DNA from 2 places in the Arsenicicoccus sp. UBA7492 genome. Region 2 is predicted to be linked to the other one. Evidence: riboswitches for the same ligand, from Rfam matches in the RefSeq annotation. Region 2 holds a riboswitch; the other holds the start of a gene.
What was found. A riboswitch is a leader RNA that binds a small molecule or an ion and turns the genes downstream of it on or off. The one in region 2 is predicted to bind FMN.
Positions count from the first base shown of each region.

Region 1: linked by a shared signal. The riboswitch ahead of B4E97_RS06945 (ABC transporter permease) and the one ahead of ribD (bifunctional diaminohydroxyphosphoribosylaminopyrimidine deaminase/5-amino-6-(5-phosphoribosylamino)uracil reductase RibD) in region 2 are both predicted to bind FMN.

Region 1 is NZ_DLOE01000025.1:55,132-61,630, forward strand. Features, by position in the region: gene B4E97_RS06930 (FtsB family cell division protein) at 176-691, shown strand; gene B4E97_RS06935 (DUF501 domain-containing protein) at 739-1,278, shown strand; gene B4E97_RS06940 (Ppx/GppA phosphatase family protein) at 1,275-2,288, shown strand; FMN riboswitch at 2,326-2,457, shown strand; gene B4E97_RS06945 (ABC transporter permease) at 2,585-3,364, shown strand; gene B4E97_RS06950 (ABC transporter substrate-binding protein) at 3,429-4,490, shown strand; gene B4E97_RS06955 (hypothetical protein) at 4,459-4,956, shown strand; gene B4E97_RS06960 (PadR family transcriptional regulator) at 5,190-5,522, shown strand; gene B4E97_RS06965 (HAAS signaling domain-containing protein) at 5,519-5,977, shown strand; gene B4E97_RS06970 (hypothetical protein) at 5,947-6,499, shown strand, end outside.
Region 2 is NZ_DLOE01000012.1:46,431-52,929, forward strand. Features, by position in the region: gene B4E97_RS03595 (hypothetical protein) at 1-615, opposite strand, end outside; gene B4E97_RS03600 (HNH endonuclease signature motif containing protein) at 725-2,641, opposite strand; FMN riboswitch at 2,890-3,023, shown strand; gene ribD (bifunctional diaminohydroxyphosphoribosylaminopyrimidine deaminase/5-amino-6-(5-phosphoribosylamino)uracil reductase RibD) at 3,150-4,325, shown strand; gene ribB (3,4-dihydroxy-2-butanone-4-phosphate synthase) at 4,325-5,584, shown strand; gene ribH (6,7-dimethyl-8-ribityllumazine synthase) at 5,586-6,077, shown strand; gene B4E97_RS03620 (acVLRF1 family peptidyl-tRNA hydrolase) at 6,106-6,499, opposite strand, start outside.

The DNA.
Region 1 (6,499 bases), on a different contig from region 2:
TGCCGGCGACCGGCAGCGTCGGCCCGCGGAGGGTCCTCGTCGCCGGGTCGGTGAGGGTGGCGGCGGCGTCGGGGGATCCGGCGGGTCGGGCGGCTCGCGAGGGACCGGTGGCTCACGCGGGACTGGTCCCGCGCGAGGAGCTGGTGGGCCTCGCGGCCGGTTGCGACCGGCCACGGTGCGGCGCCTGCTGGGCCTCGCGGCCATCGTCGTGATGCTCGCGATCATGCTCGTCCCCACCCTGCGTCGCTATCTCGAGCAGCGCGACCAGATCGCGACCCTCGAGCACTCCATCGTCGAGCAGCAGCGCCAGGTCGACGACCTGATGCGCGAACGCGCCAAGTGGGACGACCAGGCCTTCCTCGAGCAGCAGATCCGCTCCCGGCTGCACTTCGTCAAGCCTGGCGAGACGTCCTACACCGTGCTCGACCCGCAGACGGGCCGGCGCACCTCGGTGGACGCCCAGGTGGTCGGGGTCGACCTGGAGGCGCAGCAGGTCCCGTGGTACTCCAAGGTCTGGACCTCCCTGTCCAGCGCGGACCGCCTCGGCCTCGACCCGACGGTGGCCCCGGCCGAGGGTGGCCCGACGCCCACGCCGCAGCCCACGATCTCGGACACCCCCCGCCCCGGCTCCACCCCGTCCGGCAGCGCCCCCGGCGGCCGCACCTCGCCCGGTGCCTCGCCCACGCGCTGACGCCGGGCTCCCGACATACCTCTCCTCCCGAAGGCCAAGGCCACCGCATGAGCAACGAGTCCACCACGCCCGCACCGGGTCTCACCGACGAGGACGCCGCAGCGGTCCACGCCCAGCTCGGGCGCGAGGCGCGCGGCGTCGTCGAGGTCGCCCACCGCTGCCCGTGCGGACGTCCTGACGTCCTGCGCACCCTGCCGAGGCTGCCGGACGGCACGCCGTTCCCGACCACCTACTACGCCACCTGCCCACGGCTGACCGGTGCCCTGTCGACCCTCGAGGCGCAGGGCGTGATGCGCGAGATGAGCGAACGCCTCCGGGACGACGAGGCGCTGGCGGGCGCCTACCGGCGGTCGCACGAGGCCTACCTCGCCGACCGCGCCGAGCTCGGCTCGGTCCCCGAGATCGACGGCATCTCGGCCGGGGGGATGCCCACCCGCGTCAAGTGCCTGCACGTCCTCGCCGGTCACGCGCTGGCTGCCGGGCCCGGCGTCAACCCCTTGGGGGACGAGGCCGTCGAGGCCGTGGGGGAGTGGTGGGCCCCCGGACCCTGCGTCGCCCCCACCGAGGACGGCTGGGAGCGCCGGTGACCGACGGGGCCGTTCGTCGCGTCGCGGCCGTGGACTGCGGCACCAACTCCATCCGCCTCCTGGTCGCGGACGTCGACGTCGCCGTGCCTGATGGGCCTGCCGCGCCTGCCGTCGGCGCGCTGCACGACGTGGTCCGCCGCATGGAGGTCGTCCGTCTCGGCGAGGGGGTCGACCGGACCGGGCGCATCTCCGAGGCCGCGATGGAGCGGGCTCTCGGACGGTCGCGCGAGTATGCCGAGCAGTGCGCCGGCCTCGGCGTCTCGGCCGTGCGCTTCGTGGCGACCTCGGCCGCCCGCGACGCCGGCAACGCGGAAGACTTCGCGGCCGGGGTGAGAGCCGCCTTCGCCGAGCACGGGCACGACGGCGTCGTCCCCGAGGTGATCAGCGGCGACGAGGAGGCCGAGCTGTCCTTCCTCGGCGCGACGGGTGACCTGGTGGCGGCCGGCATCCCCGGCCCCTACCTCGTCGTCGACCTCGGCGGCGGGTCCACCGAGCTGGTGCGCGGGACGGCTGAGGGTGTCGTCGAGGCGGCCCGGTCGGTCGACATGGGGTGCGTGCGGCACGCCGAGCGCTACCTGCACCACGACCCGCCGACGGCCGACGAGCTCGCCGCCGCCCTGGCGGAGGTCGACCGGCAGCTCGACCTGGCCTGCAGCACGGTCGAGCTCACCGGCGTGCGCACGCTGGTCGGCGTCGCCGGCACCGTGACGACGGTGACCGCGCACGCGATGGGGCTCGCGGCATACGACCCCGAGGTCATCCACCTGTCCCGGCTCCCGGCCGACGTGGTCCGCGCCGCCTGCGCGGACCTGGTGCGCCTGGACCGACCGAGCCGAGCGGCGCTGCCGTTCATGCACCCGGGCCGCGTCGACGTCATCGGGCCCGGGGCCCTGATCTGGGGCCGGATCGTCGAGCGCGTCGTGGGGGCGGGCGCCGACGACCTCGTCGTCTCCTCCGAGCACGACATCCTCGACGGCGTCTGCCTGCGCCTGGCGGGTTCGGTCGACTGACCGAGGGAGGCCGGCCACGGGCCTACACTGGGGGGAGCACGTGCTCCGGGGTCGGTGCAATTCCGAGCCGGCGGTGACAGTCCGCGACCCGACCACCTCTCGAGGTGGGCGGTTGACCTGGTGGAACTCCAGGACCGACGGTGAAAGTCCGGATGGGAGGCAGCACGCGGCGCCTCGTCGGCGCCCGCTCCGGTCGTCGCGACCGGGTCGGAGCCGCACCTGGCGCACGTCCGTCGACCGACGGTGACCCCGGCGCAGCCACGCAGCAACGGCACGGGAGTCGACCGGAGGTGAGGATGTCCCGACACGCGAGGCACACCTGGCTGGCGCCCCTGGCGCTCGGCGCGGTCCTGCTCGCCGTCTGGGAGCTGGTCGCCGCCTATGGCGGTCTGCCCGCCTTCCTGCTGCCCGGCCCGGTCGACGTCGCGACGCGGCTGGTGGGCATGCTCGGTGGACCCGTGGTGTGGCCCTATGTCGCGCTCACCCTCGCCGAGGCGCTCGGGGGCTGCGCGCTCGGCGCGGCCGTCGCCCTGCCGCTGGCCGTGCTGATCCACCGCTCGCGCTGGGTCGGCGCCGCCGTCACCCCCTTCCTCGGCGCCACCCAGGCGATCCCCGCCATCGCGCTCGCGCCGCTGCTGGTGCTCTGGGTCGGCTACGGCCTGACCGCGATCGTGGCGCTGTGCTCGCTCATGGTGTTCTTTCCCATCCTCATCTCCTCGGTCGTCGGCCTCACCCACGTGCCGCACGAGGTGGTCGACGCCGCCCGGATCGACGGCGCCGGCAGCTGGGACCTGCTGCGACACGTCGAGGCACCCCTGGCGCTCCCCAACGTCCTCGCCGGGCTGCGCAACGGCTTCACCCTGTCGGTGACCGGGGCGGTCGTGGGCGAGATGGTCATGGGCGGCGAGGGACTCGGCACCCTGCTCACCCTGCAGCGCGACGCCGTCGACACCGCCGGGATGGTCGCCGTGATCGTCATGCTGTGCGCCATCGCGGCCTCGGCATACACCCTGCTCCTGGTCGTCGAGCGACGCTCCTCGATCGTCGCCGACGTCCGCGAGACCCCGCGCGGCTGACCTCGAACCGTCCCCACCCCCCATCAGCCACCCCCCGCAGCACCCCTCGAGAGGACCACTCCCCGTGACCATCACCCGCCGATCCCTGCTCACCGCCGCCGGACTCACCTCGGTGCTGGCGCTGGCCGCGTGCGGCGGCGGCAGCGGCAGCGGCAGCGATCAGGTGGTCCGGTCGTCCACCGCTGCCACCCCCGCCGGCAGCAGCGCCGGGGGTGACAAGGCCACGGTGGGACTGACCTACATCCCCAACATCCAGTTCGCACCGTTCTACGTGGGGATCGAGCAGGGCTACTTCCGCAAGCGGGGGGCCGACGTGACGGTCCGGCACCACGGCGCGCAGGAGGGGCTGTTCACCGCGATCGCCTCCGGGCAGGAGGACCTCGTGATCGCGGGGGGCGACGAGATGGTCGAGGCGCGGGCCAAGGGCCTGGACCTCGTCGCGGTCGCCTCCTACTACCGGCGGTACCCCGTCGAGCTGATCGTCCCGGCCGACTCCCCGATCAAGACTCCGGCCGACCTCAAGGGCCGGTCCCTCGGGGTGCCCGGGCGGTATGGCGAGAGCTGGCTCGGGGCCCTGGCGATGTTCAAGGCCGCCGGGATCACGGACCAGGACGTGCGGGTCACCGAGATCGGCTACACCAGCCAGGCCGCCCTCGCGACCGACAAGGTCGACGCCGTCATGGGCTATGCCAACAACGACACCGTGCAGATGCGGCTCGCGGGGCTCGACGTGCGCTCGATCCCGCTCACCGCGACCGGTGAGGTCCCGCTCGTGTCCATCTCGCTCGTCACGACGAGGAAATATCTGCAGGCCAACCCGGCGCGGGTGCGCGCGGTGGCCGACGGCATGCTCGACGGCATCCAGACGATGGCCTCCGACCCGGAGCAGACCATCAAGGACTCGTCGCGGCACGTGCCCAACCTCGCGGACGCCAAGGCCGCCACCGCGGCCTGCGCCACGCTGGACGCCACGGTCAAGGTGATGCTCACCAAGGACGGGGCGGTCAGCGGTCGGCTGGACCCGGCGCAGTGGGCGTCGATGACGGCGTTCATGCGCTCGCAGGGCCTCATCGCCAAGGACGTCCCCGCCGCCGATGCGGTGGCGGCGGGCTACGTCTCGCGCTGACGCGACCTGCCGCGGACGTGAGGCCGTCAACGCGGCCGGTGGGGGCCTCGAGGCCCAGCTGGCCCGCAAGGCCTCCGGTGGCTCGCTGTTCCGCGAGCCGCAGATCAACGCCTGGTATGCCGTCAAGGGCGATCGCGTGCTGCCCCTCAACGACGAGGCGCGGGCAGCCGTCGGTGCCGGCATGGCGCTGCGCGACTACCAGCGCACCGTGCACGCCAAGTACGCCGACAAGCTGCCGGGCTCCGGCTACGACCGGTCCGGCACCGCAGGCGGATTCGCGGCGGGCGGTGCGCCGGCAGCGGCCCAGCCCGTGGCGGGGCAGCCCGCGGCGCAGAGGTCAGCCCAGACGTCCGACTCGCCCGCGCCGATGGTGGCCGGTGGTCTGGGGCTGGGGCTGGGGCTGGGGCTGGTGGCCGCGGCCGGTGCGGTGGTGGCCGCAGCCCGTCGCCTTCGCACCCACGCCTGACCCGACCGGCGGCCGCCGACCACAGCGTCGGGCGGCCTGCCACGAGTCAGCCCCGGTCACGAAGGGCCGTCCCGCCGTCGCGGGGCGGCCCTTCGTCATGCGCCGACGGTCCGGCATACCGACGACGAAGGTGCAGGTGCCGAACGACGCCACGAGACCGGACCGTGACTATCTCGCTGTGGACACTAGTGCGGATTGCGCGGTAGTGTGCGATGTGGAAGAAGGAGGTGCCCATGGAGACCACTCAGCTCGTCAAGGGCGTGCTCGACCTCGCCGTCCTGGCCGTGGTGGCGCGCGAGGACGGCTACGGCTACGACGTCGTCCGGCGCATCCGGGCGGCGGGTCTCGAGGACGTGGGGGAGGCCAGCGTGTACGGCACGCTGCGCCGGCTCTTCGCGGCCGGCGCGCTGACGTCCTACGTCGTGCCGAGCGACGAGGGCCCGCACCGCAAGTACTACGGCATCACCGGCGAGGGGCGCGCGATCCTCGAGCGCCAGGGCAAGACCTGGCGGACCTTCGCCGGGACCATGAACGACCTGCTCAAGGATGCGGAGGCAGTGGCATGAGCGACACGATCGTGCTGGGCGACAACGAGATCCGCGACTACGTGGCGCGGGTGAGGCGGGCGCTGGACGACCTGCGCGCCGACGACGTCGACGAGCTGACCTCCGGCATGGAGGCCGACCTGGCCGAGATCCGTTCGGAGGCAGGCTCGCTCGTCGCCCGTCTCGGCGAGCCCGAGACCTACGCCGCCGAGCTGCGCGCCGCTGCCGGCCTGCCCCCACGATCCGCCGTGGCCTCCCGCACCAGGGGGATGCGGGAGGCCACGGCTACCGTGCGGGAGTCGTATGACGCTGCGCTGCAACGGCATCCGTGGCTGCGTCACCCGCGCGACTATGTCAGGACGCTCCACCCGGCGTGGTGGCTGCTGCGGGCTTCCTCGCCGTGTGGTGCATCAACGCGATGCTGGGCCTGGGGCAGGTGGCGAGCGTGCTGCTGCTCCTCGCCGCCGTGCCCCTGAGCGTGTGGATCGGCTGGCGCGGCAGGGGGGTGCCCAGGGCTGCTCGGTTGGCGATCGGCCTGGCCAACACGATCGCCGTGGTCGCCTCGCTGGTATTCGGGGCGCAGCTGGTCGAGCGGTTCTACGGGGACGGGAACTACCTGCCGGCCGTGTACTCCCAGCCTGCGGCGCCGTCCGGACTGTCCAGGGAAGGTGTCGAGGTGGCCAACGTCTTCGTCTACGACGAGCAGGGCAACCCGGTTCCGCGGGCCCGGCTCTTCGACGAGGGCGGAAGCCCTTTGATCGTGCGGCCGCACGACGTGCAGGACCGGATCGCCTCCGTCGACAGCTATGGGCAGGCGCAGCGCAACGTCGTCCCCCGCAGCCTGCCGAGCACCGACGCCTGGCACCCCACCCAAGAACAGCTCGACGCCGAGGAGTACGCCTGGCGGCCGCCGGCCACCCTGCCGCCGCTGCTGCCCGTGCAGCCGGCGCCGACCGCCACCCCGTCGCCCGGCGCCAGCTCGGCGGCCGGTTCGAACC
Region 2 (6,499 bases):
CAGCCGCCCCACGATCGTGCGGTAGCCGGCCTGCTGGTCGTAGGGCTGGGCCATGCCGATGCCGATGAACAGCGGTGCCAGGTCAGGGATGAGCACGCTGTAGCCCTGCTTGGCGAGCGACTCCCCCAGGTGGGTCATGCCGCGGTCGTATCGCACGTCCTTGCCTGGGCACGGGAAGGCGCTGACGTCACCGGCGCAGCCGGGCGAGCGGAGGTGGGACATGATCACCAGGGGCGCGTTGGCGCGCGGACGGTCCGGGGTCACCAGGACACCGCGGACCGGGGACCGGAACTGTCCCTTGCGCTCGCCCAGCTCCACGTCACCCAGGTCGACGTCGCGGATGACCGCACCGGCCCGCCGGACGGTGGTGGTGGCGGCGCGCTTGCGGTTGACGGGCGAGTGCGGGCCGTCGTTCTCGCCGTCGACGACCGGTGCGGCGGCGGCTGCGCGCGGGAGGCGGGCCTGCTCGACCTGGGACGAGGCCTGGGCCACGGGTGCGGCAGCGAACGTGCCCGCGAGCAGGGTCGCGACGACGGACGAGGACACCAGGGCGGAGGACGCGATCGATCGCGTCGAGGTGGAGCGACGCGACGCGGGGGTGTCGGACGACGACATGGCAGGGGCCTTTCGGGGCTGAGTGGTGCGTGGAACGCGGTTGCACCCCCTCCGACGCCGCACCTATCTCCATGGTTGGTGGACGTCACCTGTGAATCCGGACCCCGCTTCAGGCTGCCAGCGTCAGGACGACGATGAAGCCGCGAGCGCGGAGCGCGCGCACCTTGTCGAGGTCGAGGTGTCGCCATGTCGCCAGATCAGGAACGAGCAGTCCGGGCAGACTCCCTCGCGGCCCCTCGCCGCCGGACCACTCGTCCAGCCCGGGTGCTGGACGCACCTCAGCGGCAGCACGGTCGGCGTCCCGGTGCTCGTGCGCGCCGCCCTCGACGCGCTGTCCCGTGCGGGTCGTCACGTGGAGCCGGCCCTCGCCGTCGAGCCGGTAGTCCCAGTGGCCTCGGGTCTTGAGCTGGTGGTGGTAGCGGCACAGGGCCACGAGGTTGGCCGGGCTCGTCGGACCCGTGGGGTAGGGGGTCACGTGGTCGAGGTCGCACACCTGGGCGGGGCGGGTGCAGCCGGGTGCGCGGCAGGTGAGGTCACGGGCCACGACGTCGTCGCGCATCGTCGGTGTGGGGTGGTAGGAGACCGTGCGGCGGTCGTAGAGGATGCCCGTCACGGGGTCGTGGACAAGCCGGTGCCACCTGCTGTCGGTGCGCAGGGCGATCTCGCGCGCGGTCTTGGCAGGGATCGGACCGATGCCATCCAGGTATCCCGGGTCGTCGCGCAGGCCGAGCAGGGTCAGCAGGTCGACCCGCACGTCGACGTGGGCAGGGGCACGCAGGTCAGCCAGCGCCGCGGCGGTGCGGGCGATCTGCGCGGCCGCAGCCTGTGCGGCACGCGCGCGCTCGCTGTCCGCGGCGGCCAGCTCCTCCTGCTGATGCAGCTCGGAGGCGACCTGCTCCTCGTGGTCGCGGAGGATGAGGTCGGCGAACGGAGATCCGGGGTCTGGGTGCACCCACGGGTCCGGAGCCGCAGGGGTGACGTCGGCACCCGAGCTGCCCGCTGCGGCAACCACATCGGGGGCCGACCTGGCCGCCAGGGTGCCGAGATCGCCACCCCCGGGTCCCGGTGCCCACGGCCGATCGGCTCCCTGCGGCGCGGCTGCGCCGGACGTCGGTGGGAGGAGATCCCTGGTCTCCGGCTGGATCACGTCTCCGGTCCCTGGCCGGGCCGTGGTCGTCCCGTGCGTGAGCAGGGCCAGAGCGATGTCAGCACGCAGCTGCGCCAGCCGACGTGAGTCGCCGCCCTGCTTGGCGGCCCGGGCGAGCTGGTCGATCCGGCCCTTGGCCGCCGCCACCTGATCCGGGTGCCCGGAGAGGCCGAGCTGGGCCACGCCGTGGTCGTCGACCCGGCTCCACACGTCACGCTCCTCGAGGCGCCGGGTGCGCTCCTCCTCGGCGGTGCGCACCCGTGCCGTCTCGTGGACCACCCGCTCGCGCAGCCGGCGCAGGAAGCGCGCGTGGCTCAGCGTCGCCTCGGGCGAGAGGTCGTCGGGGGCGTGCCCGTGCTTGGGCGCGAGGACCCGGTCGAGGACGCGCTCCGCCGCCTCGTCGGGCAGGGCGGCCGTGTCGTCGCGCACGGCGGTGGCGCGTTCGAGGGTGGTGCGGCCATGGGTCAGCGCGCTCAGCAGCGCCCCCAGGAACTCGCGTGGCGAGGCGGCCAGGCGCGAGCGCCGCTGCACCTCGTGCAAGGCCAGGCCTGTGGCGGTGACGATCTCGGCGTTGGCCACCCGATGGCCCTCCGCGACGGCCTTGGCGGCGCGGCTCGGGCACGGGTCGGGACCCGCGAGCGCGCCCAGCTCGGTGGCGATGCTGTCCTGCAGCTCCGCGTGGGCGGAGATGGCCAGGGCGTGCAGGTGTCCGGTCAGGCGTTGGACAGCCACCACGCGAGCCAGGGCCAGCTGTTCCAGCACCTCTGAGTCAGGGCGCGGCTCGGCTCCAGGGGGTGTGTCGGTGGTGGCGACCAGGATCGTCTCCAACGCCTCGACGATCACGTCGGGCAGACCGAGAGAGCGGGTGTCGATGATCATGTTAACCGCCCCTTCCCCAACCTCAACGCCCCACCGTGGGACCTGGTCCTAGGATACCGCCTGAGGCCGGTCGAGGGAAGGGTCTGGATAGGTGTTTCCGCAGGTCAGAGCCGGTGCAGCCCGGTCGATGTCGCGTGCCGTGCAGGCCCCGGGCGAGGGCGGCGAATCCGAGGCGCACCGTGACCCGCCCCTCCGAGGCTGCGACGGACGTCGAGGTGGGCCCACAGGCCGTTGTGGCATAGTCGGCGGCACGTGCTCCGGGGTCGGTGCAATTCCGAGCCGGCGGTGACAGTCCGCGACCCGACCACCTCTCGAGGTGGGCGGTTGACCTGGTGGAACTCCAGGACCGACGGTGAAAGTCCGGATGGGAGTCAGCACGAGAGGTGCCCGAGAGGGTGCCTCGACGCAGGGCACCCTGCGGCAGGCCGTATGTCGGCCCGGCCGGCCAGGGTGTCCGTCGCCGTCATTCCCCGGAGCTCGCGCACCAGCAGCGAGCGAGAGGGACGAGATGACCGGCCAGACCGCCGCCGACGACGACCGGGGCGAGCACGACCGACACGGCCACCACCACAAGCACGCCGAGCACGACAGACACGACCAGCACGACGAGCAGCACAGCCACGGAGACCGTGAGCAGCGCGAGCGCGACCTCGTGCTCCTGCACCGCGCCGTAGCCCTGGCCGCCAACGGCCCGGCGGCTGACGCCAACCCGCGCGTCGGCTGCGTCCTGCTGGGCAGCGACGGCGAGGTCGTCGGCGAGGGCTGGCACCGCGGCGCCGGCACGCCGCACGCCGAGCTGGCCGCGCTCGCCCAGGCCAGGGCCGGAGGCCACGACGTCCGCGGCGGCACCGCCTACGTCTCGCTGGAGCCCTGCAACCACACCGGACGCACGGGCCCGTGCGCCGAGGCCCTGGTCGAGGCGGGGGTCCGACGAGTCGCCTATGCCCTGCCCGACCCCAACCCCGTGGCCGTCGGGGGCGCCGACACCCTCCGCGCGGCCGGTGTCCGGTGCGACCTGGTGCCGGTCGAGGGGGCCGCCACGCTGGTCGAGGCCTTCGTGCACGCCGTGACCCACGGCCGGCCCTTCGTCACCTGGAAGCTCGCCGCCACGATCGACGGCCGCTCGGCGGCGAGCGACGGCAGCAGCCAGTGGATCACCGGCCCTGCGGCCCGCGCCGACGTGCACCGGCTGCGAGCCACCGCCGGAGCGGTCGTGGTCGGCACCGGCACCGTGCTCGCCGACGATCCCCGCCTGACGGTGCGCGACGCCGACGGGTCCCACCACGAGCGGCAGCCGGTGCGCGTGGTGGTGGGCCGTCGCGACATACCGCCCACGGCCCGGGTGCTCGACGACGGCGCCCCGAGCCTGCTCGTCCGCGAGCGCGACCCGCACCTGGTCCTCGCCACCCTGCACGAGCTGGACGTCCGTCACGTGTGGCTCGAGGGCGGCCCCACGACGGCCGCCGCCTGGCTGCGGGCCGGGGTGGTCGACCGGGTCGTGGCGTATGTCGCACCCGCGCTGCTCGGCGCCGGCGCGGCCGCGGTGGGGGATCTCGGGGTCGCCACCATCGCCGACGCGCACCGCCTCACGACCACCGACGTGGCCGTCCTCGACGGCGACGTCCGGATCACCCTCCGGCCCCAACCGGTGCACCATCGCGTCGATCACCCAGGAGGACAGTGATGTTCCTCGAGCCACCCATCCAGGACGCCCTGCGGGCGCTGCGGGAGGGTCGGCCGGTCCTCGTCCTCGACGACGTCGACCGGGAGAACGAGGGCGACGTCGTCCTCGCCGCGCAGACCATGACCACCGAGTGGCTGGCGTGGACGATCCGGCACTCGTCCGGCTACGTCTGCGCGCCCATGCCCGACGCCTGGGCCGACCGGCTCGACCTTCCCCTCATGGTCGAGCGAAACGAGGACAGCCTGCGGACGGCCTACACCGTGACCGTCGACGCCGCGGCCGGGGTCACGACCGGCATCAGCGCCGCCGACCGGGCCACGACCCTGCGCACCCTCGCCGATGCCGACGCGCGACCGACCGACCTGATCCGGCCGGGCCACGTCGTGCCGCTGCGCGCTCGTGACGGCGGCGTCCTCACCCGCGCCGGACACACGGAGGCCGCCGTCGACCTGTGCCGTCTCGCCGGCCTGTCCCCCGTCGGCGCCATCGGCGAGCTCGTCCACGACACCGGGGAGATGATGCGGACGCCCGACGTCGTGGCCCTCGGCGCCCAGCACGACCTGCCGGTCATCACCATCGCCGCGCTGGTCCGTCACCGCCAGGTGCACGACCGCGTGAGCCTCGCGGCCGGGACCACGGTGCCCACGCGGCACGGGCTGTTCTCGGCATACGGCTATCACGACCTGGTCACCGGGGCCGAGCACGTGGCCCTGGTCAGCCCTCGCGGGACCGACGCCGACGCGACGCCGCTGGTGCGCGTCCACTCCGAGTGCCTGACGGGCGACGCGTTCGGGTCGCTGCGGTGCGACTGCGGGCCGCAGCTCGAGCACGCCCTCGCGCGGGTGGCGGCCGAGGGCGGGGCCGTGGTCTACGTCCGCGGGCACGAAGGCCGCGGCGTGGGGCTGCTGGCCAAGCTCGCCGCCTATCACGAGCAGGACGCCGGCGCCGACACCGTCGAGGCGCAGGAGCTGCTCGGCCTGCCCGTGGACGCCCGCGAGTACGCCGGCGCGGCGGCCATCCTCCACGACCTGGGTCTGACGCGAGTCCGCCTGATCACCAACAACCCTCGCAAGGTCGACGCCCTCACCGACGCCGGCATCGAGGTCGCCGCGACCGAGCCCTCCCATGTCCCGCCCAACCCCGCCAACGCGGCCTACCTGCGCACCAAGCGCGACCGCCTCGGCCACACGCTCCCCCTCGATGCCAACCCCGTCGACGGCACCCCACTCGCCCACCCGACCCTCGCCCAGGAGGCATGACATGGCCGGCCACGGCTCCCCCACCCTCACCGTCGACGGCAGCGGCCTGCGCGTCGCGATCATCGCGTCGTCCTGGCACGACACCGTCATGGACGGACTGGTCGACGGCGCCCATCGAGCCCTCGATCAGGCCGGTGTCACCGACGTGGACCTCGTGCGCGTGCCCGGGTCCTTCGAGCTGCCGGTGGCCTGCGCGCGCCTGGCACCCTCGTATGACGCCCTGGTCGTCCTCGGCGTCGTGATCCGCGGGGGCACACCGCACTTCGACTACGTGTGCAGCGCCGCCACCGACGGCATCACCCGGGTCGCCGTGACGACCGGGGTGCCGATCGGGTTCGGGCTGCTCACATGCGACGACGACGCGCAGGCGCTGGACCGCGCCGGGCTGCCCGGGTCCCGTGAGGACAAGGGTCACGAGGCGGCGACGGCGGCCGTCGCGACGGCGAATACGCTGCGCGAGCTCGCTCCGCAGGGTCGCCGGCAGACCACCTGACGACCCAGTCCGTCGAGGTCCGTCGAGCTCAGTCCCGCCAGGCGGGGTCGCGGCCCAGCAGCGCCACGAGCTGGTCGACACGATCGCGGGAGCTCGTCGACACCGGCGCGCCGAAGATCCCCTCCACGCCGCCGCCCGAGGTCACGCGGTTGGCATAGCCGAGGCACGCGTCGACCGCCTCGGGCACGAGCGTCACCGGCACCCCGGCACCCCGCGCGAGGTCCCAGGCGTGCACGGTGAGGTCGACGAGCATCTGCGAGGCGTACTCCCGCACCGGGATCCTCCCCGAGCTCACCGACACCTCCTGGTCGTCGTCCTCCACCGCCCCGAAGGCCAGCACCGAGCGCGTCTGCGCCGACCGCCAGGCCGCCACGGGGTCGTCACCGAGCACGTCGCCGTCGTAGGCGTCGCCCACCTGCTCG